Regions from separate parts of the Achromobacter sp. EG18 genome, predicted to be linked through region 2. Evidence: riboswitches for the same ligand, from Rfam matches in the RefSeq annotation. Region 2 holds a riboswitch; the other holds the start of a gene.
The links. A riboswitch is a leader RNA that binds a small molecule or an ion and turns the genes downstream of it on or off. The one in region 2 is predicted to bind glycine.

Region 1: linked by a shared signal. The riboswitch ahead of gcvT (glycine cleavage system aminomethyltransferase GcvT) and the one ahead of AC6CR5_RS10390 (D-amino acid dehydrogenase) in region 2 are both predicted to bind glycine.

The regions. Positions count from the first base shown of each region.
Region 1 is NZ_CM186213.1:3,678,177-3,693,955, forward strand. Features, by position in the region: gene AC6CR5_RS16815 (DUF945 family protein) at 1-370, shown strand, start outside; gene gcvP (aminomethyl-transferring glycine dehydrogenase) at 477-3,350, opposite strand; gene gcvH (glycine cleavage system protein GcvH) at 3,443-3,820, opposite strand; gene gcvT (glycine cleavage system aminomethyltransferase GcvT) at 3,918-5,018, opposite strand; glycine riboswitch at 5,106-5,228, opposite strand; glycine riboswitch at 5,262-5,354, opposite strand; gene AC6CR5_RS16835 (ZIP family metal transporter) at 5,424-6,317, opposite strand; gene AC6CR5_RS16840 (superoxide dismutase) at 6,345-6,959, opposite strand; gene AC6CR5_RS16845 (BaiN/RdsA family NAD(P)/FAD-dependent oxidoreductase) at 7,168-8,370, opposite strand; gene AC6CR5_RS16850 (arginine/lysine/ornithine decarboxylase) at 8,388-10,649, opposite strand; gene AC6CR5_RS16855 (hypothetical protein) at 10,904-11,356, opposite strand; gene AC6CR5_RS16860 (GNAT family N-acetyltransferase) at 11,473-12,045, shown strand; gene AC6CR5_RS16865 (GGDEF domain-containing protein) at 12,015-13,253, opposite strand; gene AC6CR5_RS16870 (VOC family protein) at 13,414-14,265, shown strand; gene dcd (dCTP deaminase) at 14,309-14,872, opposite strand; gene AC6CR5_RS16880 (translocation/assembly module TamB domain-containing protein) at 14,964-15,779, opposite strand, start outside.
Region 2 is NZ_CM186213.1:2,275,174-2,290,952, forward strand. Features, by position in the region: gene AC6CR5_RS10350 (methionine ABC transporter ATP-binding protein) at 1-498, opposite strand, end outside; gene AC6CR5_RS10355 (MetQ/NlpA family ABC transporter substrate-binding protein) at 591-1,430, opposite strand; gene AC6CR5_RS10360 (CopD family protein) at 1,632-2,057, opposite strand; gene AC6CR5_RS10365 (spinster family MFS transporter) at 2,227-3,630, opposite strand; gene AC6CR5_RS10370 (AraC-like ligand-binding domain-containing protein) at 3,793-4,785, shown strand; gene AC6CR5_RS10375 (NAD/NADP octopine/nopaline dehydrogenase family protein) at 4,976-6,073, shown strand; gene AC6CR5_RS10380 (3-hydroxybutyryl-CoA dehydrogenase) at 6,076-7,089, shown strand; gene blaELC (ELC family class C beta-lactamase) at 7,117-8,409, opposite strand; glycine riboswitch at 8,547-8,638, shown strand; glycine riboswitch at 8,640-8,726, shown strand; gene AC6CR5_RS10390 (D-amino acid dehydrogenase) at 8,771-10,000, shown strand; gene AC6CR5_RS10395 (sulfite exporter TauE/SafE family protein) at 10,052-10,795, opposite strand; gene AC6CR5_RS10400 (PhzF family phenazine biosynthesis protein) at 10,940-11,728, opposite strand; gene pdxR (MocR-like pyridoxine biosynthesis transcription factor PdxR) at 11,786-13,288, opposite strand; gene AC6CR5_RS10410 (NAD(P)H dependent flavin oxidoreductase family protein) at 13,370-15,085, shown strand; gene AC6CR5_RS10415 (SRPBCC family protein) at 15,183-15,629, shown strand; gene AC6CR5_RS10420 (Dyp-type peroxidase) at 15,636-15,779, opposite strand, start outside.

The DNA of each region.
Region 1 (15,779 bases), 1.4 Mb from region 2:
GGGCTACACCACACGCAAGACCGACGGCGACGAAGGCCCGGTCCTGATCCTGGATGCCAGCAACACCGGCGCCACCGACCTGCGCCTGGAATTCCTGTGCAACGACTTCTCCGAGAAGTGCTACGACCTGGTCGCCACCGCCACCTACGCCGGCAAGAAGCCGGCCACGCTCAAGGCCATCAACGCCTGGAACCAGCAATACCGCTGGACCCGCGCCTACCTGGACGACAAGAACCAGGCCGTGCTGCAGATGGACATGAACGCCGAAGGCGGCATCGGCAAGAAGAACCTGCAGATCCTGCTGAACACCTACTTCAGCATCACCGAGGAATTCGCCACCGCGATGTCGGCGGCGCCGGCCAGGAAGTAAGACGGCCGCGCAAAAGCAAAACCCCCATCGTGCGATGGGGGTTTTTTTTGCCTGTCGCCAGGCAAGCCTCGATGACCCGCCCCAAGGGGCGGGCCGTCACGCGGCCTCAGGCGTAGGCTTCGACCGGCAGGCAGGCGCACACCAGGTTGCGGTCGCCATAGGCGTTGTCCACGCGCGCCACCGGCGGCCAGTACTTGGCCTCGCGCAGCGAAGCCACCGGGTAGGCGGCCTGCTGGCGCGGGTAGTCGTGCAGCCATTCCTCGGCCAGCAGCATCTGGGCGGTGTGCGGCGCGTTCTTCAGGACGTTGTCCTCGCGGTCGCGTTCGCCGCGCTCGACCTGGGCGATTTCCTCGCGGATCGAGATCATCGCCTCGATGAAGCGGTCCAGCTCGGCCACGCCTTCGGATTCGGTCGGCTCGACCATCAGCGTGCCGGCCACCGGGAAGCTCATGGTGGGGGCATGGAAGCCGTAGTCCATCAGGCGCTTGGCGATGTCCTCGGCGCTGATGCCGCTGGTTTCCTTGAGCGGACGCACGTCCAGGATGCACTCGTGCGCCACGCGGCCGTTGCGGCCCGCGTACAGCACCGGGTAGTGGCCGCGCAGGCGGGTGGCGATGTAGTTGGCGTTCAGGATCGCGACTTCGGTGGCGCGGCGCAGGCCGTCGGCGCCCATCAGCGCGATGTACACGAACGGGATCGGCAGGATGCCGGCCGAGCCGAACGGCGCGGCCGAGACCGGGCCAACCTTGGCTTCGCCGGGCAGCTTGCCCTGCTCGTTGACCACGCCCGGCAGGTACGGCGCCAGGTGCGCGCGCACCGCGACCGGGCCGACGCCCGGACCGCCGCCGCCGTGCGGAATGCAGAAGGTCTTGTGCAGGTTCAGGTGCGACACGTCCGAGCCGAATTTGCCCGGCTTGGCCACGCCCACCATGGCGTTCATGTTGGCGCCGTCCAGGTACACCTGGCCGCCGGCCTGGTGCACCAGGTCGCAGATCTCGGTCACGGCTTCCTCGAACACGCCGTGCGTGGACGGGTAAGTGATCATCAGCGCGGCCAGCTTGTCGCCGACCTGTTCGATCTTGGCGCGCAGGTCGGCCAGGTCGACGTTGCCGTTGGCGTCGGAGGCCACCACCACCACGTCCATGCCGGCCAGTTGCGCCGACGCGGGGTTGGTGCCGTGGGCCGACGACGGGATCAGGCAGACGTTGCGCTGGTGCTGGCCGTTGGCCTGGTGGTAGCCGCGGATCGCCAGCAGGCCGGCGTATTCGCCCTGCGCGCCCGAGTTGGGCTGCAGGCTGATGTTGTCGTAGCCCGTGATCTCGCACAGCGCGGCCGACAGGCGCGTGATCAGCTCGTCATAGCCCTTGCTCTGCGAGGCGGGCGCGAACGGATGCACCAGCGCGAACTCGGGCCAGGTGATGGGAATCATCTCGGCCGTGGCGTTCAGCTTCATGGTGCACGAGCCCAGCGGGATCATGGTGCGGTCCAGCGCCAGGTCCTTGTCGGCCAGCTTGCGCAGGTAGCGCAGCATGTCGGTTTCCGACTGCACGCTGGAGAACACCGGGTGCTTGAGGATGGCGCTTTCGCGCGCCACGGCGGCGGGAATGCCGCCGGCCGCCTTGGCGTCCAGCGCGTCGATGTCGAGTTCGACGTCATCGCGCTCCAGGCCGGCGGCGAACACGTTCACCAGGGCCTGCAGGTCGGCGGCGGTGACGGTTTCGTCCAGCGACACGGCCAGGCGGGCGCCGTCGACACGGCGCAGGTTGATGTGCTCGCACTCGGCGGCGGTGATGATGGCGGGCGTGGCCGGGCCGGTTTCCAGCAGCAGCGTGTCGAAGAAGGTGTCGTTGGCGACCTTGATGCCCAGCTTGCCGAGTTCGGCGCGCAGGATGGCGGTGTAGCGCTGCACGCGCTCGGCGATGCGGCGGATGCCGGCCGGGCCGTGCCAGACGGCGTACATGCCGGCCATCACGGCCAGCAGCACCTGCGCGGTGCAAATGTTCGAGGTGGCCTTCTCGCGGCGGATGTGCTGTTCGCGCGTCTGCAGCGCCAGGCGCATCGCCGGGTTGCCTTGGGCGTCCTTGGACACGCCGACCAGGCGGCCGGCCATGTTGCGCTTGAAGGCGTCCTTGCAGGCCATGAAGCCGGCGTGCGGGCCGCCGAAACCGAACGGCACGCCGAAGCGCTGGGCCGAACCGATGGCGATGTCCGCGCCCCACTCGCCCGGCGCGGCCAGCAGCGCCAGCGCCAGCAGGTCGGTGGCCACGGCCACCACCGCGCCTTGCGCGTGGGCGGTCTCGGCCAGCTTGCGGTAGTCGGCCACCGAGCCGGTGCTGTGCGGGTACTGCAGCAGCACACCAAAGCATTCCGGCAGGCCTTCGGTCTCGTCGCCGACGGCGATCTCGATGTCCAGGCCCTCGGCGCGCGTGCGCACGACTTCGATGGTCTGCGGATGCACGTGGCGCGAGATGAAGAACACCGGGCTTTGCGACTTGGCGCTGCGGCGCGCCAGCGTCATGGCTTCGGCGGCGGCGGTGCTTTCATCGAGCAGCGAGGCGTTGGAGATGTCCAGCCCGGTCAGGTCGGCGACCATGGTCTGGTAGTTCAGCAGGGCCTCCAGGCGACCCTGCGAGATCTCGGGCTGGTACGGCGTGTAGGCCGTGTACCAGGCGGGATTCTCGAGAATGTTGCGCAACACCACGTTGGGCGTCTGCGTGCCGTAGTACCCCTGGCCGATGTAGTTGCGAAAGACCTTGTTGCGGCCGGCGATCTGCTTCAGTTCGGCCAGCACGTCGGCTTCGCTGCGCGACGGCGGCAGCGCCAGCGGCGCCTGGCTGCGGATCTTGGGCGGCACGACTTCTTCGATCAGGGCGTCCAAGCTGGGGCTGCCGATGGCGGCGAGCATGGCGGCCTGGTCGGCGTCGGAGGGGCCGATGTGGCGGGGGATGAAGTCGGTGTGGGTGTCTAGGGCGCGCGACATGGGGGGATCTCGGGATGGCGGTGTCGTCGGGAGGGACGGACGGTGATGCATGGACGGGCGGCGGCGCCAGCGCCGCGCCCGCCCTGACGGGCTTAGCCGTTGGCGATGGCTTCGTAGCCGGCGGCGTCCAGCAGCTTGTCGGCATCGGCGGCGTTGACCGGCTTGATCTTGAAGATCCAGGCGGTGAAGGCCGATTCGTTGATCAGGTTGGGGTTGCTTTCCAGCTCGTCGTTGAACGCGACGATTTCGCCGGCCACGGGCGCGTAGATGTCGGAGGCGGCCTTGACCGACTCGACCACGCCGGCGGTCTCGCCCGCGTTCAGCTTGGCGCCGACCTTGACGTCGCCGACGAAGACCAGGTCACCCAGCTGGTCCTGGGCGGTATCGGTGATGCCGACGACGAACACGTCGCCTTCGGCTTTGACCCATTCATGGGACTCGGTGTACTTGCGATCGATGGGCAGACTCATGGGAACTCCTGGGGGATTCGGATAAGGAAATGGTGTTGCGCGCCTCGCGCCGGCGGCCACGCCCCGCAGGGCCGGCCACCGGCGCGAAGCTTCGAGTTTACGAGTGTTCGACGGCTTTGCCGTTACGGACAAACGGCAGCTTGCAGACCAGGGCGGGCACCCACTTGCCGCGGATGTCGACCTCGACCGTGTCGCCCGCGGCCACGCCTTGCGGCAGGCGGGCAAAGCCGATCGACACGCCCAGCGTCGGCGACATGGTGCCGCTGGTGAGCTCGCCCACGCCCTGCGCGGTGCGCACCGCCATGTGGGCGCGCATCACCCCGCGTTCCTGCAGCTTCAGGCCGACGAAGGCGGCGGGCGTGGCGAACTGCTCCAGCGCATCGCGGCCGATGAAGCGGCGCTCGGGGTTCTTCAGGGACACCGTCCAGGTCAGCGCGGCTTCGCCGGGCTGGGTCAGTTCGTCCATGTCCTGGCCATACAGGTTCATGCCGGCTTCCAGGCGCAGCGTGTCGCGCGCGCCCAGGCCCGCCGGGCGCACGCCCTGGGCCGCCAGGTCGCGCCACAGTTGCACCGCCTCGGCCGCGGGCAGCACGATTTCGAAGCCGTCTTCGCCGGTGTAACCGGTGCGCGCCACCAGCGTGTCGTCACCGACGCGCGCGGCCACGAACGGGGTCAGCGGCTCGCTGGCGGCCTGCCAGGCCGGGCGCGCGGCCCAGACCTTGGCGCGGGCGTTGGGGCCCTGCACGGCGATCATGGCCAAGTCGCGGCGCGGCGTGATGGTGACGTCGAACTTGCCGGCCTGCTTGACGCGCTGCATCCAGGCCATGTCCTTGTCGGCGGTGCCGGCGTTGACCACCACGCGCCATTCGTCGAGCGCGAAGAAGTACACGATCAGGTCGTCGATGACGCCGCCCTGCGGGTTCAGCATGCAGGTGTAGAGCGCCTTGCCCGGTACGGTCAGCTTGGCGACGTCGTTGGCCACCAGGCGCTGCAGGAAGGCGTAGGCGTCGGGGCCCGTGACGTCGGCGTTGAGCATGTGCGAGACGTCGAACATGCCGGCGTCCTGGCGCACCGCGTGGTGCTCTTCCAGTTGCGAGCCGTAGGCCAGGGGCATATCCCAGCCGCCGAAATCGACCATGCGGGCGCCGGAGGCGATATGTTCTTCGGCCAGCGGGGTGCGTTTGAGGGGTGCGGACATGCGCGGGTACTCCGGAGCGGCAGCGGTGCCAGGGTTACGGAATGCCGCTGGCGGACAGACGGAAAACGCCCGCGCAACGGCTGAATCTTCCGCCCCTCTGTCCTTTTGCCTGAGAGTTGCCCCGCGTGGCGGGTTTGCACCTTCGGCGCCTGGGCTGCTCGCTATGTCCCTGATTGGGCAGCGGCGCCAGGTCTCTCCAGAGTGCTGCTTTGCCGAGTCCGCGCGGTGAAAACCGGGACAGGGCAAGCATGCGCGGTATGGGATACCTGAGCGATTCCGGGCGAATTGCGCCTTCGGCGGCAGCCGCGAACGGCCGCTCTCTCCCGCAACATGCGTGACAGCGCCGAAAGCATACCGCGAAACGCGGTTCCGTTGTTGATCCGCGATCGCCGCCCGGGCGCCGCTTCAGCCCAGCGCGGTGTCCAGCAGCATCATCAGCACGAAGCCCAGCATCAGCCCGCAGGTGGCGTAGACCTCGTGCCCCTTGCGGTGCGATTCAGGAATGATTTCGTGGCTGATCACGAACAGCATGGCGCCGGCGGCAAAGCCCAGGCCCCACGGCAGCAGCGCCGCCGACCAGCCCACCACGGCCGCGCCCAGCACCGCGCCCACCGGCTCGACCAGGCCCGACAGCATGCCCAGCGCCACCGCGAACGCGCGCTTGTAGCCCGCGGCGATCAACGCCACGGCCACCACCAGGCCCTCGGGGATGTCCTGGATGGCGATGCCGGTGGCCAGCGCCGTGCCGCGCACCGGGTCGTTGCCGGCGTAGCCGACGCCGATGGCCAGGCCTTCGGGCAGGTTGTGCAGGGTGATGGCGAAGACGAACAGCCAGGTACGGCGCAGCCGGTGGGCCTCGATACCTTCGCGGCCCTTGATGAAATGCTCGTGAGGCAGCAACCGGTCCATCAGCAACAGCGCCGCCGCCCCCAGCAGGATGGCGGCGCCCACCGTCAGGCCGGCGCCCCACGGCCCCGCGCCCTGCGCCTCGGCCGCCGCGATGCCCGGCGCCACCAGCGAGAAGGCGCTGGCGGCCAGCATCACGCCGGCGCCGAAGCCGAACATGCTGTCCTGCATCTTCTGCGGGATGGTGCGCGCGAACAGGATCGGCAACGTGCCCGCCGCGGTGGCGCCCGCGGCGACCATGCCGCCCAGCAGGGCGTCGGCCACGTGCGGCGCGTGGTCGTTGAAATAGGCCCACATCTGGTGCAGGCCCAGGCAGGCGACCAGCACCGCCAGCGTCCAGACACTGACGCTGGTGGCCGCGGGCCGAATGCGATGACGGCTGAAGGTATTCATGGACCGCTGCCCCCGCGCAATGCCGGCTCAGCCCACGGCGGCGGCGTAGCGGCGCGCCACCTCGGGCCAATCGATCACATTGTAGAAGGCGCCGATGTATTCCGGGCGGCGGTTCTGGTACTTGAGATAGTAGGCGTGTTCCCACACGTCCAGGCCCAGGATCGGCGTGTTGCCCTGCATCAGCGGGCTGTCCTGGTTGGCACTGCTTTCCACCGCCAGCTTGCCGGCGGGCGTCACGCTGAGCCAGGCCCAGCCGCTGCCGAAGCGCGTCAGCGCGGCCTTGGTGAAGGCTTCTCGGAAGGCGGCGTGGCCACCCAGTTCGGTGTCGATGGCGCGGGCCAGCGCGCCGTCGGGCTCGCCCCCGCCCCGTGGCGACATGACCGACCAGAACAGGCTGTGGTTGGCGTGGCCGCCGCCGTTGTTGCGCACCGCGCCACGGACGGCTTCGGGAAGTTGGTCGATGCGCGCCACCAGGGCCTCGACCGGCTCGTCGGTGGCGATGCCGGCGCCTTCGAGCGCGGCGTTCAGGTTGTTGACGTAGGTCTGGTGGTGCTTGCTGTGGTGGATTTCCATCGTCAGCGCGTCGATGTGCGGTTCGAGCGCGTCATAGGCGTAAGGCAGGGTCGGCAAGGTATAGGCCAAGGCGGTCTCCATCAGGCGGTGCCACCGGATGCGGCACGGCTGAATTTGTGAAATACAAATGATAGGTATTTTTATTTGATATCACAACGACAACGTTGCAATGCCCGTCATGCAGTCAGGCTATGGGCCGGGCAGGCCTTGGCGGGCAGCACGAAGCGTGCCCGCGCCCGACGGACGGGAAAAGCGTTGGATGAAGCGCCAGGAACGCCTAGAGCGCCTTGCCGCAGGCCACGCCCGAGGCCCAGGCCCACTGGAAGTTGTAGCCGCCCAGCCAGCCGGTGACGTCCACGGTCTCGCCGATGAAGTACAGGCCGGGCGTGGTGCGGGCCTGCATCGATTTCTGGTCCAGGCCGCGCGTATCGACGCCGCCGCGCATGACCTCGGCCTTCTTGTAGCCGGCGGTGCCACTGGGCACCAGCGTCCATTGGTGGATGTCCTGCGCCAGGGCGCGCAGGGTCTTGTCGGGCGCGTCGGCCAGGCGCAAGGCCGCCAGGCCCGGCTTGCCGCCCTGCTCGGCCAGCTGTAGCCAGCGGTCGGCCAGGCGCTTGGGCCACAGGCCGGCCAGCACCGTATGCAATTGCTGCCGGTTGCCGGACTTGGCCGCCAGCAGTTCGGCCGCCAGGTCGCGCCCCGGCGCCAGGTCGATGATGATGGGCTCGCCCGGTTTCCAGAAGCTGGAGATCTGCAGGATGGCCGGACCCGACAACCCGCGATGGGTGAACAGCAGGTCTTCCAGGAATTCCCCCCGGGCCTTGCCCTGCCCCGTCGCCAGGCTGACCTCCAGCGCCACGCCGGACAGTTCGGCCAGCGGCTGCCAGTGCGCCGCGTCGAAGGTCAGCGGCACCAGCGCCGGCCGCGGCTCGACCACCTTCAGGCCGAACTGGCGCGCCAGCTTCAGGCCGAAGTCGGTGGCGCCCAACTGCGGGATCGCCATGCCGCCCGTGGCCACCACCAGCTTGGCCGCGCGGATCGCGCCCTGGCTGGTGCGCAGCTCGAAGCCCGCCTCGCCATGCGCCACCTCGGCCACCTGGCAGCCCATGCGCCACTGTACGCCGCCGGCATCGCATTCGGCGCGCAGCATCTCGATGATGGATTCGCTGGAATCGTCGCAGAACAGCTGGCCGCGATGCTTCTCGTGCCAGGCGATGCGGTGGCGCTTGAGCAGCGCCAGGAAGTCCTGCGGGGTGTAGCCCGACAACGCCGAGCGGCAGAAATGCGGGTTGTCGGAGAGGAAATTGGCGGGTCCCGCGCCGATGTTGGTGAAGTTGCAACGGCCGCCGCCCGAGATACGGATCTTCTCGGCCAGGCGCTCGGCGTGGTCCACCAGCACCACGCGCAAGCCGCGCTGGCCGGCGACCGCGGCACACATCATGCCGGCGGCGCCGGCACCGAGGACGGCGACATCGAACATCGGGACTCCGGACCTGATCAGTCTTCGATCAGGCAATCAACGTAGTAGCGCTTCTCGCCGTCCGGCCCCACTTCGTCGGCCAGGCCGTGGATGTAGGTTTCGAAGCCCGGGAAGCGTTCGTTGAACTCGCGCGCGAACTGCAGGTACTGGACGATGGTGCGGTTGAAGCGCTCGCCCGGGATCAGCAGCGGGATGCCCGGAGGATACGGCGTCAGCAGCACGCCGGTGACGCGGCCTTCGAGCTGGTCGATGTCGACACGCTCGACCTCGCGGTGCGCCATGCGGGCGAAGGCGTCGGACGGCTTGAGCGCCGGCACCATGTCGCTCAGGTACATCTCGGTGGTCAGGCGGGCCACGTCGCGCTCGCGGTAGGCTTCGTGGATCTGCTGGCACAGGTCGCGCAGGCCCATGCGCTCGTAGCGGCGATGGTCGCGGCAGAATTCCGGCAGGATGCGCCACAGCGGCTGGTTGCGGTCGTAGTCGTCCTTGAACTGCTGCAGCGCGGTCAGCAGCGTGTTCCAGCGGCCCTTGGTGATGCCGATGGTGAACAGGATGAAGAACGAATACAGGCCGGTCTTCTCGACCACCACGCCGTGCTCGGTCAGGTACTTGGAGACCAGCGCGGCGGGAATGCCGGTTTCGCCGAAGCTGCCCGACATGTCCAGCCCCGGCGTGATGACCGTGGCCTTGATCGGGTCCAGCATGTTGAAGCCTTCGGCCAGGTCGCCGAAGCCGTGCCAGTGGTCGTTCGACTCCAGGATCCACTCGTCGCGGTTGCCGATGCCTTCGGACACCAGGCGGTTCGGGCCCCAGACCTTGAACCACCAGTCGTTCTTGCCGAACTCGGATTCCACCTTGCGCATGGCGCGGCGGAAATCCATGGCTTCGCGGATGCTTTCCTCGACCAGCGCGGTGCCGCCCGGCGGCTCCATCATGGCCGCGGCCACGTCGCACGACGCGATGATCGCGTACTGCGGCGAGGTCGACGTGTGCATCAGGTAGGCTTCGTTGAAGACGTTGCGGTCCAGTTTGCGGGTCTCGGATTCCTGCACGATGATCTGCGAGGCCTGCGAGATGCCGGCCAGCAGCTTGTGCGTGGAGTGGGTCGCGAACACCATCGCGTCCTTGCTGCGCGGACGGTCCTGGCCGATCGCGTGCATGTCCTGGTAGAACTCGTGGAACGACGCGTGCGGCAGCCAGGCTTCGTCAAAGTGCAGCGTGTCGACGTAGCTGCCCAGTTCCTTCTTGATCATCTCGACGTTGTAGATCACGCCGTCGTAGGTGCTCTGCGTGAGCGTCAGGATGCGCGGGTTCTTGTTCACGGCTTCGCGCGCGAACGGGTTGGCCTCGATCTTCTTGCGGATGCTGTCCGGATGGAACTCTTCCAGCGGGATAGGGCCGATGATGCCCAGGTGGTTGCGCGTCGGGCGCAGGAACACCGGGATCGCGCCCGTCATGGTGATGGCGTGCAGGATCGACTTGTGGCAGTTGCGGTCCACCACCACCACGTCGCCAGCGGCGACGTTGGCGTGCCACACCACCTTGTTCGAGGTCGAGGTGCCGTTGGTCACGAAGTAGCAGTGGTCGGCGTGGAAGATGCGCGCCGCGTTCAGCTCGGACTCGGCCACCGGGCCGGTGTGGTCCAGCAGCTGGCCCAGTTCATCGACGGCGTTGCAGACGTCGGCGCGCAGCATGTTCTCGCCGAAGAACTGGTGGAACATCTGGCCCACCGGGCTCTTCAGGAACGCCACGCCGCCCGAGTGACCCGGGCAGTGCCAGGAATAGGAGCCATCCTGGGCGTACTTGACCAGCTCGCGGAAGAACGGCGGCGGCAGGCTGTCCACATAGCTGCGCGCTTCGCGGATGATGTGGCGCGCCACGAATTCGGGGGTGTCCTCGAACATGTGGATGAAGCCGTGCAGCTCGCGCAGGATGTCGTTCGGAATGTGTTCCGAGGTGCGCGTCTCGCCGTACAGGTAGATGGGGATGTCGGCGTTGCGGAAACGCAGTTCGCCGATGAAGGTGCGCAGGTTCTTGATGGCGCTGGCCACGTCCTCGGGCGAATCCACGTCGAACTCTTCATCGTCGATCGACAGGATGAACGCGCTGGCACGGCTCTGCTGCTGGGCGAACGAACTCAGGTCGCCGTAACTGGTCACCCCGATCACCTCGACGCCCTCGGCCTCGATCGCCGCGGACAGGGCGCGGATACCCAGACCGGACGCGTTCTCGGAACGGTAGTCCTCGTCGATGATGAAGATGGGGAAGCGGAATTTCATGCAGGCGCTCCTGGGGGCAAGGCGAATCGGACCGGGTTGGCGGACGCGAGTGTACTTCTAGTGAAAAACCGTCTGATGACAGGCGGGCGCGAGGTTCCCGCCGGCGGCGGGAATGGCGGAATTGTAGGGCCGTTTTCCCCCAGGCCCTATGGTTTTCCCGAAGACGGCGCCAAAGGGCCGCGCCGGGCGCCGGCGAAGGCGCCGCGCGGCCCCCTGCCGACGCCATCCCGGCGCGCCCGCGCGGCTCGCCTCGGCTAGCGGATGGTGGTGGCCGCGCCGGCGTCCAACGCTGCCAGGAAGCGGTCGAAATAAGGTGGAATGGCTTCGGCGGCGCCATAGCGGATGCGCCGCTCGACCTTGGCGATGGCGCCGAAGCAGACCTCGGTCTCGGGCGAGCCGCAGACCAGCACCACCGGGTCCTCGTCATCGCAGACCTCGTACAGGCCGCCATGGGCGCGCCGGGCCACTTCGTAAAGGTAGGCGGCGGCGCCGACGGTCTGCATGGGGGTCAGGGGCAAGGTGCCCAGGTGCGCGGCTTCGAGCGCGTCGTCGAGCGCGTGGACGCTCGACAGGGAGTAGTCGAGTCCGGCCCCGTCCGGGCCGGCTGCCTGGACGAAATCCTGCGCGGCGTGGGCCACGCGCGCCACGAACTCTTGCTGGACTTCGTCGCGCTTGGCGTCCTGGTTTATCTTGAGGAAACCGAACATCATTGGCTCCTTTGAAAACCGCAAGCGGCGTTGACCCCATTATAGGCAGCGACCCTGCCTATACTGGCCGAATGCGGCCCGACCGTTCCCTATTCCCAACACTTGCCTCGCCCCCGATGCCGTCCTCCGCCCCGCTTGTCCGACGTCTCACCCCTTCCGACGCCCCGGCGCTGCGCCAATTGCGCCTGGACGCCCTGCGCGAAACCCCGGAAGCATTCGGATCGAGTTACGAAGAGGAACATACGCTGACACTGGATGACTTCCAGGCCTGGATCGCGCCCGCGGACGACAGCGCCATGTTCGGCGTTTTCGCCGAAGGCGCGCTGGCGGGCATCATCGGCGTGGCCAGGCAGCGGCGCCTGAAGGTGCGTCACAAGGCGCATATCTGGAGCGTCTACGTGGCGCCGGCCTGGCGCGGCCTGGGGCTGGCGCGGCAGCTGATGCAGGCCGCCCTCGGACATGCCGGCACCATGCGCGGCGTGCGCACGGTGCAGTTGAGCGTCACCGCCAACAACGCCGCGGCCTGCCAGTTGTACGCCAGCCTCGGCTTCGAGACCTACGGCCACGAGCGCGAGGCCCTGTGCGTGAACGGCGTGCTGTACGACGAAGTGCTGATGGCGCTACCGCTGGACCGCGCGCAGGCCGGCCCCAGCCGGCCTTACCCGCCCGCCCGGCGCCGCGAACCGTAGGCCCACACCTGGTTGCGGCCGCCATCCTTGGCCTTGTAGAGCGCCTGGTCGGCCGCCTTGATGACCGCGTCCGGCGCGCGCAAGGTCTCGCCGCGCTCGGCCACGCCAATGCTCACCGTCACCCGCAACGGGCGCGCATTGCGGCCGCCACGCGCGCCACGCCGGCGCAAGCCGATCTGGTCGGCCTTGGGACGCGCCGGCTTGTCGCGCAAGCGCATCTGGTAGGCCTCGATGGCGCGCCGCACGGTCTCCATGTGCGGCATGGCCTCGACCGCGGTCTTGCCCGGGAACACCAGCGTGAATTCCTCGCCGCCGTAGCGATAGGCGTAGCCGCCGCCCGGCACCCGGCGCAGCTGCGCCGCCACCATGCGCAGCACCTGGTCGCCCACGTCATGGCCATGGGTGTCGTTGAAGGCCTTGAAATGATCCACGTCGGCCATCGCCAGCGTGTAGACGCGGCCCATGCGCTGCAGGCGCTCATTGAGCGCGCGGCGCCCGGGCAGGCCCGTCAGCTCGTCGCGGAAGGCCATGTGATAACCCTCGTGCGCCAGCGAGATCGACAGCGATGTCAATGCAGCGGCGGCCATCACGGCCAGCTCGATCTCGTGCTGGGTCCCCCGCGGCAACGCCCAGGCCATGCAGACGAAACCCAGCCATTGGCCGGCCTGCTGCGGACGGCCATAGCGCAGCAGCAGCAGGGTCAGGGTCAGCCCGGTCAGCAACAGCGCCGCCAGCGCCTCGAACGGCAGGCCCAGCCGCGCCAGCGCGCCCTGTACCGCCAGGGCGCCGAACAGCTGCGCCATGCCCTCCTTGCCGGCCAGCGCGATGGCGGCCGCGCCCAGGGCCATCAGGCCGACGCGCGCCGCCAGGTCGCGCAACATGCCGGCGCGCTCGGGCCACAACGCGTTGATGGTGTAGGCCAGCGACCACCACACCAGCGCCGGCGCCAACGCCCACGGCGCCTGGCTGGCCAGCGTGGGCCAGGCGGCGGCTGGCGCCAGCACCGCCAGCATCAGCGCCAGCGTCTGCGAACGCTGGTACATCAGGCAGATCGCCGCCCCGATCAGCGCCATCACCCAGGGCACGAAAGGCACCACCAGCGTCAAGGCCGGCGGCCAGTCCCGCCAAAGCAGCAAGCCCGCGGCCGCGATCACCGGCAGCGCAGGATAGAACAACAGGGGCAGCCAGGGGATGTGGGGGTAACGCACGGATAGGGCCTTGCTCACGCTTGCTGAAATGACGTCGCCAAATCGGCAAACACATATGTCATTTTACGGTCGCGGGCGCGGGTTCTTTAGCGCGTTAGCGAGGCCGGCGCGGGGTGCGCGCCGTGCTATGTTGAGCGCTCGGATACCCTGGAAAAACCTCATGCGCATCCTGGTCAATATCGACGTGCCCGATCTCGAGGCGGCCATCGATTTCTATAGCCGCGCCTTCGGGCTGGCGCTGCACCGCCGGTTGGGCGCGACCGGCGCCGAGATGCTGGGCGCCCCGGCGCCCATCTACCTGCTGCAGAAGGCCGCCGGCACGCCGGCCGCGGGCGCCGTGCGCCAGCCGCGCGACTACGCCCGCCACTGGACGCCGGTACACCTGGACGTGGTGGTCGACGACGTGGATGACGCGGTGGCGCGGGCGGTGGCCGCGGGTGCGCGGCTCGAAGATCCGGCGGTTTCGCATGACTGGGGCCGGATCGCCCACCTGAGCGATCCATTCGGCCATGGCATCTGCATCATGCAGTTCCTGGGCCGGGGCTACGATGCCCTGGCGGCGGGCGCGCTACGCGACGCGCCCGTGGGCGAAGCCGATTTCGACGCCCTGCTGGCGATCCGCATCGAGGCCATGCGCGACAGCCTGGAACGCCTGGGCCGGTTCGACCCCGAGCGGGCCCGGGCACGATTGCGCGCAACGTTCCGTCCCGACCATACCTGGTTCATCGAACGCGACGGCGCGCGCATCGGCTTCTATGCCCTGCGCCCCGACGGCGACGGCCTGCGGCTGGATCATCTGTATGTGGTGCCCGCGGCGCAAGGGCTGGGGGTGGGCGGCCAGGTGCTGGGCCGCCTGTTGCGCGACGCCGACCTTCGGGGCCTGCCTGTGCGCGTGGGCGCGCTGCGCGGCAGCGACTCGAACCGCTTCTACCGCCGCCACGGCTTCGAGCCGGTGGCGGAAAGCGAGTGGGACATCGACTACCTGCGCCCGGCGCCGGGGCGCCAGGCCTAGGGCCTGTGCAGGCTAAAAGGAGCCTCGCACAGGCCCTGGCGCATCAGGTGCGCGGCAGCGTCACGCCGCGCTGACCCTGGTACTTGCCGCCGCGGTCGGCGTACGAAGTCTCGCAGATCTCGTCGCTTTCGAGGAACAGCATCTGGGCGCAGCCTTCGCCGGCGTAGATCTTGGCCGGCAACGGCGTGGTGTTCGAGAATTCCAGCGTGACGTGGCCTTCCCATTCGGGTTCGAGCGGCGTCACGTTGACGATGATGCCGCAGCGCGCGTAGGTGCTCTTGCCCAGGCAGATGGTCAGGACGCTGCGCGGGATGCGGAAGTATTCGACCGTGCGGGCCAGCGCGAACGAGTTGGGCGGGATGATGCAGACGTCGCCCTTGAAATCCACGAACGAGCCTTCGTCGAAGTTCTTGGGATCGACGATGGTGGAATTGATGTTGGTGAAGATCTTGAATTCGTCGGCGCAGCGCACGTCGTAGCCGTAGCTGCTGGTGCCGTAGCTGACGATGCGCCCGCCATTGGCCGTGCGGACCTGACCCGCTTCGAAGGGTTCGATCATGCCGGCTTCGGCCTGGCGGCGGATCCAGCGGTCGCTTTTGATGCTCATGATGGCAAGGTGCTTGGGGGAATGGAATGGGCGTCATTTTATCCCGAGCGCGCCGCTCCGTCCCCGAACGGGGACGGAACGGTCACGGGCCTCAATCGCCGAAGAAGGTCCGGTACACCAGCGCAATGCCGTTGACCGAGCCGCCCTTCAGATCCAGCGACAGGCCGCGCGCCAGCCGGTAGCTGGCCCGGCCGACGGTGTCGCTGCCGGCCAGCGCCTGCTCGACGCTGAGCGTGATGCCGTTGGCGAACGACTTGCTGGCCACCAGGAATTGCGTCGCCAGCTGGCTGTCGCTGTCGCGGTTGACGTCGCCGGCCACGGTGCGGTCCGGCAGGATGCTGCCCGAACTGCCCAGGTTGCCGGTGCGCACGCTGACGTCGTCCAGCCCGAACTGCTTGTAGAACGGCTCGCCGCCCCCCAGCAGGGCCGTGCCCACCGACAGCAGCAGCGCGGCGTCGCTGCCGCTTTCGTCGGGGCCGCGCCCCAGCAGCAGCCACGACAGCTTCTCGACGTCGCTGACGTCCGGGTACGACACCAGGTCGATGCGCGGGCGCTGCGCGGTCCCCACCACCTTGACGCCGGCCTCGACCTGCTCGCCGGTGCGCAGGGCCTCGATGTCCAGCAACGGATTGTCCAGGCGCCCCTGGAAAGTCAGCGTGCCGCGCCGCAGGCGCAGCTTCTGGCCATAGGCCTCGATGCCACCGCCGCGCGTGCGCAGCGCGCCGACGCCGGTCAGGCGGCCGTCGTTCAGCAGGATCTGGATCGACCCCAGCAGGCCGGCATCCAGCCCCATGCCCGTGATGTAGAAGCGCGGCCCCATGTCGAACTTCAGGTTCATGCTGGTCTGCAGCGGTGTCGACACGGCGCCGGGGTCGTCGCCCGCGCGCCGCACCTTGACGTCGTCGTC
Region 2 (15,779 bases):
GCCGGACAGCTTGGACGGATAGGTGTCGGCCTTGTCGCGCAACCCGACCAGGTCCAGCAGCGCGTCGACCTTGGCGCGCGCCTCGGCCGGCTTGACGCCCGCGACGCGCAGCGGCAAGGCCACGTTCTGCGCCACCGTCTTGGCCGACAGCAGGTTGAAGTGCTGGAAGATCATGCCGATGCGGCGCCGCAGGCCGACCAGCGCATTTTCGTCCAGGCCGCCGACGTCCACGCCGTCGACCCGCACCTGGCCGGCGCTGGGCCGCTCCAGCATGTTGATCGAGCGCAGCAGGGTCGACTTGCCGGCGCCGCTGCGGCCGATGATACCGAACACCTCGCCGCGCCCGATGGCAAAGGAGATATCGGCCAGCGCCGTTACCGTGCCCCGCGGGCCCTGGTAGCGCTTCTGCAGTCCGTCGAAAACGATGTGGGCGTCGCGCGCCGCGTCGGCGGCGGGCCGCAGGGCCGGATCCGCCAGGGGGATGTCGTGTTGCATCATGCTGTGTTCCCGAGCCGCCCGCGCGCCCGGCTCATGCCATGGCGCGGACGGGATTGGCGGCGGCGCCGGATGGCGCCGCCGCGCCTTCCGGCTCAGAAGACCGGGATCACCGAGCCTTCGTACTTGCTCAGGATGAACTGGCGCACTTCCTCGGAGTGGTAGGCCTTGACCAGCTCGGGCACCCAGGGCGCGTTTCTGTCTTTCTCGCGCACGGCGATGATGTTGACGTAGGGGTTGTTCTCTTTCTTCTCGACCGCGATGCCGTCGCGGGTGGCGATCAGCCCGGCCTGGTAGGCGAAGCTATTGACGATGGCGGCGGTGTCGACGTCCGGCAGCGAGCGCGCCAGCACCACCGAGGCGCTTTCGACGAAGTCGAGCTTGCGCGGGTTGGAGGTCACGTCGGCCAGCGTCGCGGTGCCGGTGGCCGGATCGAAGCCGTCCTTGAGCGTGATCAGCCCCTGGTCGCGCAGGATCACCAGCGCGCGGGTCTGGTTGCTGGGGTCGTTGGGGATGCCGACCTTGGCGCCCTCGGGCAGGGCCTGCAGTGACTTGTATTTCTTCGAATAGAAGGCGATGGGCGAGATCAGCGTATTGGCGACCGACACCAGCTTGTAGCCGCGCTGCTTGATCTGGTCGTTCAGGAACGGGATGTGCTGGAACGCGTTGGCGTCCAGGTCGCCGTTGTTGAGCGCCTCGTTGGGGCTGGCGGTGCCGGTGATGACCACCGGCTCGACCGCCAGGCCGTTCTTCTTGGCGACCTGCGCCACCACTTCCCAGATCTGTTCGTCGACGCCGCCGCGCACGCCGACCTTGAGCGGTCTGGGATCGGCGGAGAACGCCGGCCCGTGGAACATGGCGGCGGCGGCCAGCACGGCGCCCAGCAGGGCCTTGGCCAACGTGCCCGCGCGGGCGCTGTAAGTACGGGGAGTCATATGGAAATCGCCTCTCAGTCGATACGGTTATGAGGAGACGATTCTAGGGATGGCCCCCGCGGCCACGAACGAATACTTCGTTGAGTCGTTATTACGGGGGTGTTTGGATATGGCGCCGGCGCATAAGCGGCCACGCCCCGCGCCGACGGCGCGCGCCGGCCCGGCATGCCGGCGCCGCGTGGCCACGCCGCAGGCCGGGCCTCAGAACGGCTTGACCACCACCAGCGTCACGATGACCGCCGCGGCGACCACCGTGAGCGGCGCGTACAGGTCGACCAGCGGCGCGCGCTTCGCGCTGCCCTGGGCCTGGCGGCGCAAGGCCGCGCTCTGCACGCCCAGCAGGCCCGACAGGACCAGCGCCAGCGCGATCTTGATCCAGATCCAGGTCATGGCGAACCAGCCGAAGGTCACGGCCAGGTGCAGGCCGACCAGCCAGGCCAGCACCATCGCCGGCGTGGTGACGAACAGCGTCCAGCGGCGCAGGGCGCCCAGCATCTTGCGTTCCCTGGGCGCCTCGTCGCTGTCGGGCGGCTGCGACGACAGCAGGAACAGCGACACGAACAGGGAGCCGCCCAGCCATGCGACCACGGCGGCGACATGCAGCATTTTGAGTAATTGGTAGGTCATGCGCGCGATTATCGCCGCAGTGGCGAATCGCGGGGGCTGGACGGGGCCCGAAGGCTTGCGCCAGGACAAAGGCGGATGCCGGTCCGGGTTGGCCCGGCCTGACCGTCGCGCCCCCGGCGCGGGCGCGGCAGCCGTATGCCGCGTCACCGGGCTTGCGGCATCGCGCGCGTCACGGCGTTTGGCCGGCGGGCGCGCGCGCCAGCGCCGCAACCTGCGCGGCGGGCGCGGCGCGCTCGCCTTCTTCCCGCGCCAGGCTGCCTCGGTACTTGCCGCAGCCTGCCGCCAGCAGGCCGATGCACAGCAGCGTGGCCACGCCGATCAGCAGCGACATGGAATGCCCCACCGCCGCCGGGTCGCGAAACAGGCGGTCGGTCAGCAGCGCCACCGCCGTGGTGCCCAGCCCCAACCCGACCAGGTTGGAGATCAGCAGGAACAGCGCCGACACCTGGGCACGCAGCTGGTTCGGCGGCAGGATCTGCATGGCCGCCGTGGACGTCGGCATGGGGAACGAGGCGAAGAACATCGCCGGCAGCAGCAGGCCCACCGACAGCCACAACCCGTTCGCCTGGGTGAAGGCCACGGCCGGCAGCGCCATGCCGATCGCGCCGATGACGCCGGCGCGCAGGGGCGCGTCGCTGTAGCCGCGCCGCGCCAGCCAGTCCATCAGCCAGCCGCCGCAGAACACGCCCGCGGTGTTGGCCACCAGCACCACCGTGCCCAGCATGTAGCCCGCCTCCACCGGCGACAGGCCGAACTTGCGCATGTAGAAGGCCGGCGTCCAGCCCAGCAGGCAGAACAGGATCATGGCGTAGAACGAAAACCCCAGGTAATGGCAGCAGAAGGTGCCGCGATGGCGGCCCAGGAAGCGGAACAATGCGCCCGCGGTGGGCTTCTGCACCCGCCCGTCGGCGTCGTGGCGCAGGCCCTTGCGCTGCGGATCGCGCACGGTCAGCAGGATCAGCAGCGCCACCAGCACGCCGGGCAGGCCGACGATGAAGAACGTCACCTGCCACGACCGCAGTTCGCCCACGCCGGGCAGGCGCACGCTATCCACGCTCTTGAGCAGGTCGATGACATAGCCGCCGATCAGGAACGCCAGGCCGCCGCCGATGAACGAGCCGATCGAATAGATGCCCACGGCGCGCCCGAGCTTGTGGCGCGGGAACATGTCGCTGAGCATCGAATACGTGGCCGGCGACAGCGCCGCCTCGCCCACTCCCACGCCGATGCGCGCCAGGAACATCTGGCCGAAGTTCTTAGACAGGCCGCAGGCGGCGGTCGCCAGGCTCCAGAAGGCCACGCCGATGGCGATGATGCGGGGCCGCGAATAGCGGTCGGCCAGCAGCGCGATGGGAATGCCCATGAAGGCGTAGAACAGCGAGAAGGCCAGCCCGTGCAGCAGGCTGAACTGGGTGTCCGAGAGCTGCAGGTCGCGCTTGATGGGTTCGATCATCAGGGCCAGGATCTGCCTGTCGACGAACGAAAATATGTACGCTAGCATGCAGATCAGGACGACATACCATTCATAGGCATAGCGTTTCTGCGCCGCGTCGGTTCCGGTATCGCCCGTCATGTTCTTCCCTTGTATCGCAATGGGATCGCGCCGGCCGCATCGAGGCGGTGGCGGCGTCCCGCTGTCTGGTTCGCCATTCCGATGGCTGCATCTGTTGTAGGCCTTTGCGCCGGCCGGCTCTATACCGGGTGCGCAACGGCTATTCCCGGGGCGCAGGAAAGCATGTTCCACGATACCTACCCGCTGCAACGCCATTGCCTGCTGGATTCGGGCAATCTTTCCGAAATCACCGACCAGGTCAGCCAGCACCTGTGGTCGCACCGCATGTGCGTGGCGCGCGGCGATCCTCTGCAATCGCGCCTGTATGGCGTGTTCTTCGGCAGCGCCGCGCTGTTCGACCTGCACTATGGCGCCGAGGTCGAGATCGACGCCGGCGACATCGCCCGCTACTACCTGGTGCGCGTCACGCTGCAAGGCGCCGGACAGGTCACGCTGGGCAAGCGCAGCGCGGCCCTGCGCGAAGGCGGCCTGACCATTTCGTCGCCCTCCGAGCGCAGCGTGCTGCGCATCGGCCCGGATTGCCGCAGCCTGATCCTGCGGGTCGAGCGGCAGGCGCTGGAACGCCAGCTGCAACAGTTGCTGGACCGTCCGCTGCGCCAGGCGCTGGTGTTCGATCTGGAGGCGGCGCCCGGTTCGGCCGGCCTGGCGGCGGTGCAGGAAACGCTGGACTACCTGTGCAGGCTGTACCAGCACCCCGCCATCGAAGGCGTGACGCAGATATTGGCGGCGGGCTTTTCCGATTACCTGGTCTCGCTGCTGCTGATGCAGCTGCCGCACAACTATTCCGAGGCGCTGCGCGCCGATCGGCGCCAGCCGCTGCCGCTGCACGTGCGGCGCGCGCGCGACTACATCGAGGACCACATCGACGCGCCCATCGCCCTGCCCGACCTGGCCGCGCATTGCGGCGTCTCGATCCGCACCTTGCAGAACGGCTTCACCCAGTTCCTGCAGCAGAGCCCCAGCGACTACCTGCGCAACCGCCGCCTGGCGCTGGCGCACGCGGCGCTGGGCAACGCCGGCGACGGCGACAGCGTCACCGACATCCTGCTGCGCTGCGGCGTGACCAGCTTCGGCCATTTCGCCACGCACTACCGCAAGCGCTACGGCTGCCTGCCGTCCGACACGCTCCGGCAGGGCCGCGCCCGCGCCTGTTGAAGGGCGGCGCGCGAGGTCTGTTCAAGCGCGGGGCGCCAGGCCCATTGCGGTGGCGGGTCGCGCCTGCCGACGCAGCGGGCCGCGCCCCGCCGCGCATTCCCTTGCCGATTCCGTATTCCGCTTGCGCCTGCGGCGCAGTCCTCCGAGCCGGCCATCGCTAGGATCGAAGCTCTCACGAAGGAGCTCGATCATGCGCATCGGCGTTATTGGAGGCGGCCACGGCTGCTACGCGGCGGCCGCCGACCTGGCGGAAAAAGCACATCGGGTGCGCCTGTGGCGCCGCGACGCGGCGGCGTTCGACAGCCTGCGCCGCGCCGGCGCCCTGGAAGTCACCGACTATCGCGGCACCCGCCGCATCGCCCTGGGCGAGGCGCCCGGCCAGATCGAGCTGACGGCCGACCTGGCCGCCGCCACCGCGGGCGCGCAACTGCTGGTGATTCCGCTGCCGTCCACCTCGCATGCGGCGCTGGCGCCCGAGCTGGCGCCGCACCTGCGCGACGGCCAGGTGGTGTTCCTGCCGCCCGGCACCTTCGGCAGCTATCTGTTTGCCCGCGCCCTACGCCAGGCCGGCAACCCGGCCGAGGTCGCCTTTGCCGAGACCGGCACCCTGCCCTATCTGGCGCGCAAGCACGGCGACCGCGTCGTCATCAGCGCCTACGCCACGCGCCTGCCCACCGGCGTATTCCCGAGTCGCCTGGCCGACTCCGCGCTGGCAACGCTGGCGCAGGCCTATCCGAGCATCGAACCGATCGAGGACGCCCTGTCCGGGGCGCTGATGAACGCCGGCCCGGTGATCCACCCGCCGCTGATCCTGATGAACGCCGGTCCGCTCGAACACTTCGAACGCTGGGACATCCACAACGAGGGCACGCAGCCGTCGATCCGCCGCGTGACCGACGCGCTGGACGCCGAACGCATCGCCATCCGCGCCGCGCTAGGCTACGCCGCGCCGCATTTCCCGCTGGCCGACCACTATGCCAGCGAGGGCGACGAATGGATGTATGGCCGCGGCGCCCACGGCAAGCTGACCGACAGCGGCGACTGGCGCGAAACCATCGACCTGGGCACGCACCGCTACATGCTGGAAGACACGCGCCTGGGCCTATCGTTCCTGGTGTCGACCGGCCGCTGGGCCGGCGTGCCCACGCCGGTGGCGCAGGGCCTGTTGAGCGTGGCCTCGGCCGTGACGGGCCGCGACCTGTACGCCGAAGGCCGCACGCTGGAGGCGCTGGGGCTGGACGCCCTGTCGCGCGCCGACATGGCCGCGCTGCTCGCGCAAGGATGCTGACCATGGAACAGACCTTGTGCGTGGTCGGCGCCGGCCGCATGGGCATGGGCATCGCGCTGTCATACATCCATGCCGGACTGGACGTTACGCTGATCGACATCAAGCCGCGCGCGCGCGGCGAACGCGCCGAAACCTTCGCCCGCGTGCTGGGCGGCCTGCGGCGCGAACTGGGCACGCTCGTGCGGTTGGGCCTGCTGGACGAGGCCCAGGCCGACACCGCGCTGGGCCGCGTGCGCCTGGTGGCGCGCGAGGACGCCCTGGCCGACCTGGCCCGCGCCCGCGTGGTGTTCGAGGCGGTGCCCGAGCAACTGGACATCAAGCGCGACACCTTCGACTGGCTCGGCGAGGCCTGCGCGCCGGACAGCGTCATCGCCTCCACCACCTCGACCTTCCTGGTCACCGAACTGGCCGACATGGTGCGCGCGCCCGGCCGCTTCCTGAACGCGCACTGGCTCAATCCCGCCTACCTGATCCCGCTGGTGGAGGTGAGCCCCGGCCCGCGGACCAGCGACGTGGCGTTGCAGGACCTGCTGGCGGTGCTGCGCCTGGCCGGCAAGACGCCGGTGCGGTGCGCGCCCGCCGCCGGCTACATCGTGCCGCGCATCCAGGCGCTGGCCATGAACGAGGCGGCCCGCATGGTCGAGGAAGGCGTGGCCAGCGCCGAGGACATCGACACCGCCGTGCGGCTGGGCTTCGGCCTGCGCTTCTCGGTGCTGGGCCTGCTGGAGTTCATCGACTGGGGCGGCGGCGACATCCTCTACTACGCCTCGCGCTACCTGTCCGGCGCGCTAGATACGCGCTTCGCGGCCCCGGCCATCATCGAACGCAACATGGAACAGGGGCGCAACGGCCTGCGCGAAGGGCAAGGCTTCTACGACTATGGCGGCATGGACGTCGAAGCGTACAAGCTGCGGCGGCTGGGCGAGTTGTGCGCGCGGCTGGAGATCATGGGGCTGCTGCCGAGGTTCGACGGCGCCAGGGCGGCCGGCCAGGCGCGCCCTGCGGCCCGATCCTGAAGGCCGCTGCGCGCCGGCCGGCGGCATTCACGGCGCCAGCGCCTCGAGCACCCGCAACGCCAACCGCACCCGCGCCTGGTTGGGATAGTTGCGGTTGGCCAGGATCACGATGCCGAGCTTGCGCGACGGCACGAATGCCACGTAGGCGCCAAAGCCATTGGTGGCGCCGGTCTTGTTGACCCACACCGACTGCCGCGGCGCCAGCGGCGGTTGCAGGGCCTTGACCGGCAGGGTCTCGAACGCGACCTGGGCGGAGTTGCCGCGCACCAGGTCGTCCACCGCCACCGGGTAGCGATACTGTTCCCAGATCAGGTCCTGCGTCATCGCGCCCAACTGGTAATAGCCGGTGTGGGTCTCGGCGATGGCACGCTGCAGCGTGGCGTCAACTGGCACGGCGCCCAGATTGATCTCGATGAAACGCAGCATGTCGCGGGCGCTGGACTTCACGCCGTAGGCCTCGTCGGCCAGCACGCCCGGGTTCACGCGCACCGGCGCGTCCTGCTTGTCGTAGCCCTGGGCGTAGTCGGGCATCTTGCGCGGCGGCACCTCCAGCCAGGTGTCGCGCAGGCCCAGCTTGGGAAACAACTGCTGCTCCATCGCCGCCACGTAGGACTCGCCCAGCGCGCGTGCCGCCACCACGCCCAGCATGCCGATGCTGGGGTTGGCATAGGTGCGCTTCGTGCCGGGCGCATACTGCGGGGTCCAGGCCTTGAGGTAGTCCATCAGTTGCGCCGTGTTCTGGACCGCGTCCGGCACCTGCAAGGGAAAGCCGCCGGCGGTGTGCGTGGCCAGGTTCACCAGCGTCAGCTTGGCGAATTCGCTGCCTTGCAGCTCGGGCACCCACTTGGCCGGACTGTCGGCCAGCGACAGGCGGCCCGTGGCCTGCGCGTAGGCGGCCAGCGTGACGGTGAAGGTCTTGCTGATCGAACCCAGTTCGAACAGGGTGTCGCTGGAAACGGCGCGGCGCGGCTGGCGCGAGGCGTCGCCATAGTTGAAGAAGCGCTGCTCGCCATTGTGGCTGACGCCGATGGCCATGCCGTCGATGCCGTATTGGCGCATGACCTCGGCCACCGCGGCGTCGACGGCGGCGGTGGCGCGATCGGCCTTGGCGGGCGTGGATGCCGGTGTCGCGGACGCCTGGGCGGGGGATGCCGGCGTGGATGTCGGCGAAGATGCGGGCGTGGATGCGGAGGCCGATGCCGTGGCTGCCTTGGCGGCGGGCGCTTGCGCAACGGCCGGGCTGGCCGAGGCGGTGCCGGCCAGGGCCAGCGCCAACGTCGCGGATAGCAGGGAAATACGGAACATTGCCGGAGCGCGCATGCGGGATCGTCCTTTCGTTTTCTGACCGGCGCGTGCCGCGCGGGTTGGCGCCCAGTGTAGAGCCTATCCGCCTCCTTCCTGGTATTAACCCTGAGTCCCGCTCGCGGCAGATTTTGGCTATTCTCACTGCGTCGATTCAAAACCCCGCAGAAGAGTCCCGTCCCCCGTGACGGGCGCCGACGGAGCAACCGCCCCGGAAACTCTCAGGCAACAGGACTGCGCGGTCTAGACAATCTGGAGAGAGGCGCCTGGCGCCCACCGAAGGGGAACCCGCGCCCTCGCGCCCGGGTGAAGCTCTCAGGTACAGAGACAGATGGGGTGCCGCGATCATCGGATCGTGGCCACGCCATCTGGAGCCATCATGCCCCGCATCGCCATCATCGGCGCCGGTATCACCGGCGTCACGTCCGCCTACGCCTTGAGCAAACTGGGCTACGACGTCACCGTCTACGACCGTCAGCGCTATCCCGCCATGGAGACGTCCTACGCCAACGGCGGCCAGTTGTCCGCCAGCAATGCCGAAGTCTGGAACAGCGCCGCCACCATCCTGAAAGGCCTGCGCTGCCTCGGCCGCCACGACGCGCCGCTGCTGCTCAATCCGCGTCCGAGCTGGCACAAGTATTCATGGCTGGCCCAGTTCATGGGGCAGATCCGCAACTATCGCCAGAACACCATCGCCACCACGCGCATGGCGATCGAGGCGCGCCAGCACCTGTACGCCATGGCCGAGGAGGAAGGCATCGATTTCGACCTGGAGCGCCGCGGCATCCTGCACATCTACCACGATGCCGCCAGCTTCGAGACCGCGCGCCGCGCCAACGCGCTGCTGCGCGAAGGCGGGCTGGAGCGGCACGCCGTCACGCCGGAGGAAATCCGCGGCATCGAGCCGACGCTGCAAACGCCCTGCCACGGCGGCTTCTATACGCCGTCCGACGCCACCGGCGACATCCACAAGTTCACCAGCGGCCTGGCGCGGGCCTGCGCGCGCCGCGGCGTGCGCTTCGAACAGGATGCCGACATCCGCGCCATCAGCCGCGACGGCCTGCCCTACGTGCTGGACCTGGCGCGCGAGGACGGCACGCGGCACGAACAGCACGAGACCGACGCCATCGTGGTCTGCGCCGGCGCCGCCAGCCGCCAGTTCGCGCGGCAATTGGGCGACAGGCTGAACATCTATCCGGTCAAGGGCTATTCGATCAGCGTGCACCTGGACGACGCCGCCAGCCAGGCCGCCGCGCCCAGCGTGAGCCTGCTGGACGAGGCCGCCAAGATCGTCACCAGCCGCCTGGGCGACCGTTTCCGCGTGGCCGGCACGGCCGAGTTCAACGGCTTCAACCTGGACATCCGCGCCGAACGCATCCAGCCGCTGGTGGACTGGACCCGCCGCCACTTTCCCGGCGTGCGCACGGCGCGCGTGGTGCCCTGGTGCGGGTTGCGGCCGATGATGCCCGACATGATGCCGCGCGTCGGCCCCGGCAAGCGGCCCGGCGTGTTCTACAACACCGGCCATGGGCACCTGGGCTGGACGCTGTCGGCGGCCACGGCGCAGATGCTGGCGGCGAGTGTGCGGGAGGGGGTCGGACTGTCGTAAAGCCATTGCGGCAGAGCACAGGCCGGGAGCGGGCCGGACGCGGACCGGCCCTCAATACCCCAGCAGCCGCGGCACCGAGGAGGCCAGCAATGTCAGTCCCGAGCAGGTCAGCAACCCCAGCACCAGGCGGCGGAACGTGACTTCCGATATGCCGATGTACAGGCGCGTGCCCAGCAGCGTGGGGATCAGCATGGCCGGCGCCACCACGGCGAACATGGGCGCCATGTCGCGCGTGACGATGCCCGTGGCCAGGTAGGTGGCCATGGTCACGGCCAGCATCGACAGGTTGAAATTCTGGATCACGGCGCGCTGCGTGTCCTTGCCGAAACCGCGCAGCGTGCACCAGAGGGTCGGCACGCTGCCGGCGAAGCCGCCGATGCCGCCCATCACGCCGCCCACCAGTCCGACCGCGCCGTCCCCCCAGCGATTGCCGCCGATGCGCGGCAAGCGCTGCGCCATCAGCATGACCGGACACCACAGCGCCAGCAGCGCGCCCAGCACGGCCTTGAACCAGTCCATGTCCAGGTGCGGCAGGATCAGGACGCCCAGCGGAATACCGGCCAGGCCACCGAGCAGGAAGGGCCACAGCAACGGCCAGTTGAAGCCGCGCCGCACCGAGAATACCGCCAGCAGCTGGCCGGTGAGCGCGCCGAACACGGCCAGCGCCGCCGCCAGCCGCGGATCCAGCACCCAGGCCCAGAACGACATGGCCACCATGCCGAAGGCAAAGCCCGACAGGCCCTGCACGAATCCCGCCACGGCCGCCCCGACGGCGACTATCCACACCGCATCCATTGCCCTGCGTCTCCTTGTTGTCGTGTCCGGCGTCGGAAGGATCGATCCGTCCGGCTCTCGTGACGGCAGATTCTAGGCGCGTGTCGCGGCGGCCTTATTTGAAGTGTTGATGAGGCAATAGGTTTTCGGTGATGGCGGCGCGGTTCACAGGAAGATCGTGCCGCGCAGGTACAACGCGGCCTGGCCGCTGATGATGACGCGGCCGTTGTCGCGCAGCTCGCAGCGCAGCTGGCCCTTGCGCGCCCCGCCCTGCTCGGCGGTGAGCCGGGTCTTGCCCAGCCGCTCGCCCCAATAAGGCGCCAGCGAGGTGTGCGCCGACCCCGTGACCGGGTCTTCGTTGACGCCGACGCGCGGCCCGAACCAGCGCGACACGAAGTCGTAGCGGGTGGACGGCGCCGTCACCGCCACGCCGCGCACGTCGAATGCCGCCAGCGCGGCGAAGTCGGGCGCGAGGCCGTCGATCAGGCTTTCGTCGTCGATCACCACCAGGTAGTCGTCGGTGCGGTACAGCGCGCGCGCCGCCGGCAGGCCGAGCGCCCGCAGCAGGCCGTCGGGGATGGCTTCGGCCACCGGGCGCCTGGCGGGAAAGTCCATCGCCAGCCCGTCGCCGGCGCGCCGCACCCGCAGTTCGCCGCTGCGGGTGGCAAAGCGCAGCACCTCTTCGCTGGCGCCCAATTGCTCGAACAGCACCCAGGCGGTCGCCAGGGTCGCATGGCCGCACAGGTCGACCTCGACCGCGGGCGTGAACCAGCGCAGCTCGTGGATGTCGCCGCGGCGCACCACGTAGGCGGTCTCGGACAGGTTGTTCTCTTCGGCAATGCGTTGCAGCGTGGCGTCCGGCAGCCATGCCTCCAGCGGCACCACCGCGGCGGGGTTGCCGCCAAAGGGCGCGGCGGAAAAAGCGTCCACCTGGTAGAGATCGAGTTGCGGCATGAGGAATCCTGGAAAAAACGGTGAAGGCGGGACGCGGCGCCGCCATGCCGCATTTTGCTACGAAACGCCCGCGACTTCCCGCAGCAGCGCCTCCAGGCTGTCCAGTTCCGCCTCCTGGCGCGCGCTGTAGCCGATCACCACGCCCGCCGGCCAGGACACGCGCCGACAGAAATCCGCGACCGGCTGCAGCCCCACGCCCAGCGTGCGCGCCCGCGCCAGCAATGCCGCCACGTCGATGCCGGGCGGCGGCCACCACACCAGGTGAAAGCCCGCATGTTCGCCGCTGACTTGCAGCGGCGCCGCGCCCACCGCCTGGCGCAACATGCGCAGCACCCGATCGCGCCGCTGCGCATAGACCGGCCGCGCCCGCCGCACGTGGCGCGCGAAACCGCCGTTCTCCAGGAACGCCGCCAGCGTCATCTGCTCGACGATGCTGCCGGAGCGGCCCGTCAGGTAGCGGGCGCGGGCGAAGTCCGCCACCAGCGGCCGGGGCAGCACCGCGTAGCCGATGCGCAGGGCGTTGAACAGGGTCTTGTTGAAGCTGCCGCAGTGGATCACGCGGTCGGCGCGGTCCAGGCTTTTCAGGGCCGCCAGCGGCGCGCCGTCGTAGTTGAATTCGCTGTCGTAGTCGTCGTCCAGGATCCAGCAACCGGCCTGCTCGGCCCAGTCCAGCAGCTCCAGGCGGCGCGACACCGGCATGGTGACGCCGGTGGGCGACTGGTGCGCCGGCGTCACATGCACCAGCCTGACGCCGCGATGGCGGCGGGCGCCGGCCACCGAGAAGCCGTGCTGGTCGATGGCCACCGGCACCACGCGCTGCGTGTACTGGCTGAACAGCGGCATGGCATTGAGGTAGCCGGGGTCTTCCACCAGCACCTTGTCGCGCGGCGTGAGCAGAAGGCGCCCGCTGAGATCGAGGCCGTCGCGGATGCCGGTCAGCACCACCACCTGGTCGGCATCGCAGGCAATGCCGCGCGCCGCGCCGAGATAGCGCGCGATCTGTTCGCGCAGGGGATACCAGCCCTGCGGATCCTCGCGCGCCAGTTGCGCCGCCGTCACCCGCCGGGCGCTGGCCAGCAGGCCCTGGCGCCAGGCCGCCATGGGGAACAGCGAGGCGTCGGCGCCGCGCGCGGTGAAAGGCGGTTCGTGCCGCAAGGGAGGAACCGAACGGTCGGCATCCCGCGGGGCCGAGCGCGGCGCGGCGTGCGTGGCGGCAGCGGGCGCCGTGGCCGTATCGCCCGGCAGTCCGTGGCGAAAGAAATTGTCCGGGATGACCGCCGCCACATAGGTGCCGGACCCGACCGCGCCGGCGGTATAGCCTTCGCCGCGCAACTGGTCGTAGGCGGCCTCGACGGTGGAACGGGCAACATGCCAGCGCGCCGCCAGGCTGCGGGTGGACGGCAGCCGCCCGCCCGAGGGCAGGACGCCGCGCAGGATGCGCTCGCGGATCTGCCGGTACACCCAGGACTGCTTGGATTCGTCCGGGCGCGGCGGATCGACCGGCAGGTCCAGGCTGGCCTCCTGGCGGGTATCGCGCGAAAGTGGCTTGGTCTGGTTCATGAAAATGGCCCTATTTCATCGAGCCATTCTATCGCTACATTGCCCCCATCGCCCCCCGGGGCACGCCACCGGAATCGCGCCATGTCCACGCCCGCCCACGCCATCACCCTCGAGCACGGCCGCTTCACCAGCGATGGCAGCACCTCGATCCTGGAAGCCGCGCTGGCCCAGGGCGTGGCCGTGCCGTTTTCCTGTCAGCGCGGCGAGTGCGGGTCGTGCCGGGCCCAGGTGGCCGGCGGCGCCTACGCCCGCATCGCGCCGCCCACCGAGCGCACCTATGTCACCGCCGCCGACGAATTGCTGATGTGCCAGTGCCGGGCGACCGGTGACCTGGCGCTGCGCTTTGCGCACTGGCAGGCGCCGGCGCAACCGGCGCGCCACTACCCGGTGACGGTGCTGTCGCGGGTACCGCTGACCGCCGACGTAACCCAGCTGATCGTGGCGCCCCACGACGCCGCCGGTGCCTTCACCTGGCAGGCCGGGCAGCATGTGCGCTTCCTGATGGAAGATGGCGGCGAGCGCCCGTTCTCCATCGCCAGCGTGCCGGCCGCGGCCGGCCCCGCCCGGCTCGAATTCCACATCCGGCGCATGCCCGGCGGCGGTTTCACCGAACGGGTGCTGCCGCGCCTGATGCCCGGCGACACGCTCACCCTGGCGGGCCCGCACGGCGCCTGCGTCTGGCCGGCGCAGGGCTGGGCCGAGGCGGTCCAGGAGCTGGTGCTGCTGGCCACCGGCACCGGCTATGCCGGCGTCCACGCGATCATGATGGCGGCATTGCAGGATCCGCGCATCAGGCGCGTCACCCTCTATTGGGGCGGCCGCGACGAGGACGACTGCTACGCGGGCCCGCTGCTCAACGCGCTGCAGGGCAAGCACAGCGGGTTCCAATGGCAGGCGGTGCTGTCGCGGGCATCCGCCGCGCCCGCCTGGCACGTGCAGGACGCCGCCCTGGCCGCGGACCACGACTGGCCGCGCACGGTGGCCTACGCCTGCGGCAACCCGGCCATGGTGCGCGCGGCGCGGGATCGATTGTGCGCGGCCGGCCTGCCGCCGGACCGCTTCGTGTCCGAGGCCTTCGTGCCAGCGCGGGATCGGCCCGCCACGCGCGTCGCGCCGGCCCCGACCCACCCGTGGGAACAGGTCGGCCAGCGCTTCAGCCTGGACGGCATCCTCGACGCCCGCCGCCGCTCGCGCGAGGCGGTGCGCGAGATTGCCGCGCTGCTGCGGCCCGGCATGACCACGCGCGAGGCGGTCACGGCGGCCGATGCCCACCTGCGACGCATGGGCGCGTCGCACAACTGGCACCCGACCTACGTGCGCTTCGGCCCCGACTCGCAGTCGCCGGCGGTGCAGCCCACCGACTTCCAGCGCCGGCTGCGCGACGATGACGTGTTCGTGGTGGACATCGGCCCGGTCTGGGACGGCTACGAGGGCGACTATGGCGATACCTTCGTGCTGGGCGCGGATGCCGACCGCCGGCGCTGCGCCGAAGCCGCGCGCCAGGTGTTCCGGCGCACCCGCGAGGACTGGCTGCGCGGTCTGACCGGCGCGGCCCTGTACGACCGCGCCGAGGCCTACGCGCGCGACTATGGCTGCGAGCTGGTGCGCGAGGTGCCGGGCCACCGGGTGGCGGATTTTCCGCACGCGCTGTACGGCCGGCACCGGCTGGCGCAGGCCGAATTCGTGCCGGCCGACGGCATCTGGGTGCTGGAGATCCAGGTGCGCGACCGGACGCTGCCGATCGGCGCGTTCTACGAGGACGTGCTGTTGCGGGAGATGGCGGACGCGGCAGCTTGACCGGACTCAGGGTTTGTCCCAATGCCCGGCCTGTCGATCCGCCCCAAGCTCATACGTCGTCCCGATACGCACCACTTCCTTCAAAGGCGGATTCATCATGACGACTGGCACTGTTACCCTGCATCGCGTCCTGCGCGCATCACCCGACACCGTTTACCGCGCCTTCCTCGAGCCGGACGCGGTCGTGCGCTGGCTGCCCCCGTATGGCTTCACCTGCGAGGTCTTCGAGCTTGATGCCAAGGTCGGCGGCAGGCACCGCATGGCGTTCCGCAATTTCGGCACCGGCCACGCCCACGGCTTCGGCGGCGAATACCTGGAACTGGTGCCGGGCGAGAAGATCCGCTACACCGACGAGTTCGACGACCCGAACCTGCCGGGCCGCATGCAGACCACGATCACCTTGCGCAAGGTGTCCTGCGGCACGGAGATGACCGTGGTGCAGGAGAACATCCCCGCGGTGATCCCGACGGAGATGTGCTACCTGGGCTGGCAGGAATCGCTGGCCCAGCTGATGCGGCTGGTCGAGCCGCAGATCCCCGACTGAGGCCGATCAGCCCGCGCGTTCGGCCAGCTCGTCCAGCAGCTCGGCCGACGGCACGAAGAACAGGCTGCCGGTGACGGCGCGGCTGTAGTCGAGCAGGCGGTCGTAGTTGCCGGCAGGACGGCCCACGAACATGTTCTCGAGCATCTGTTC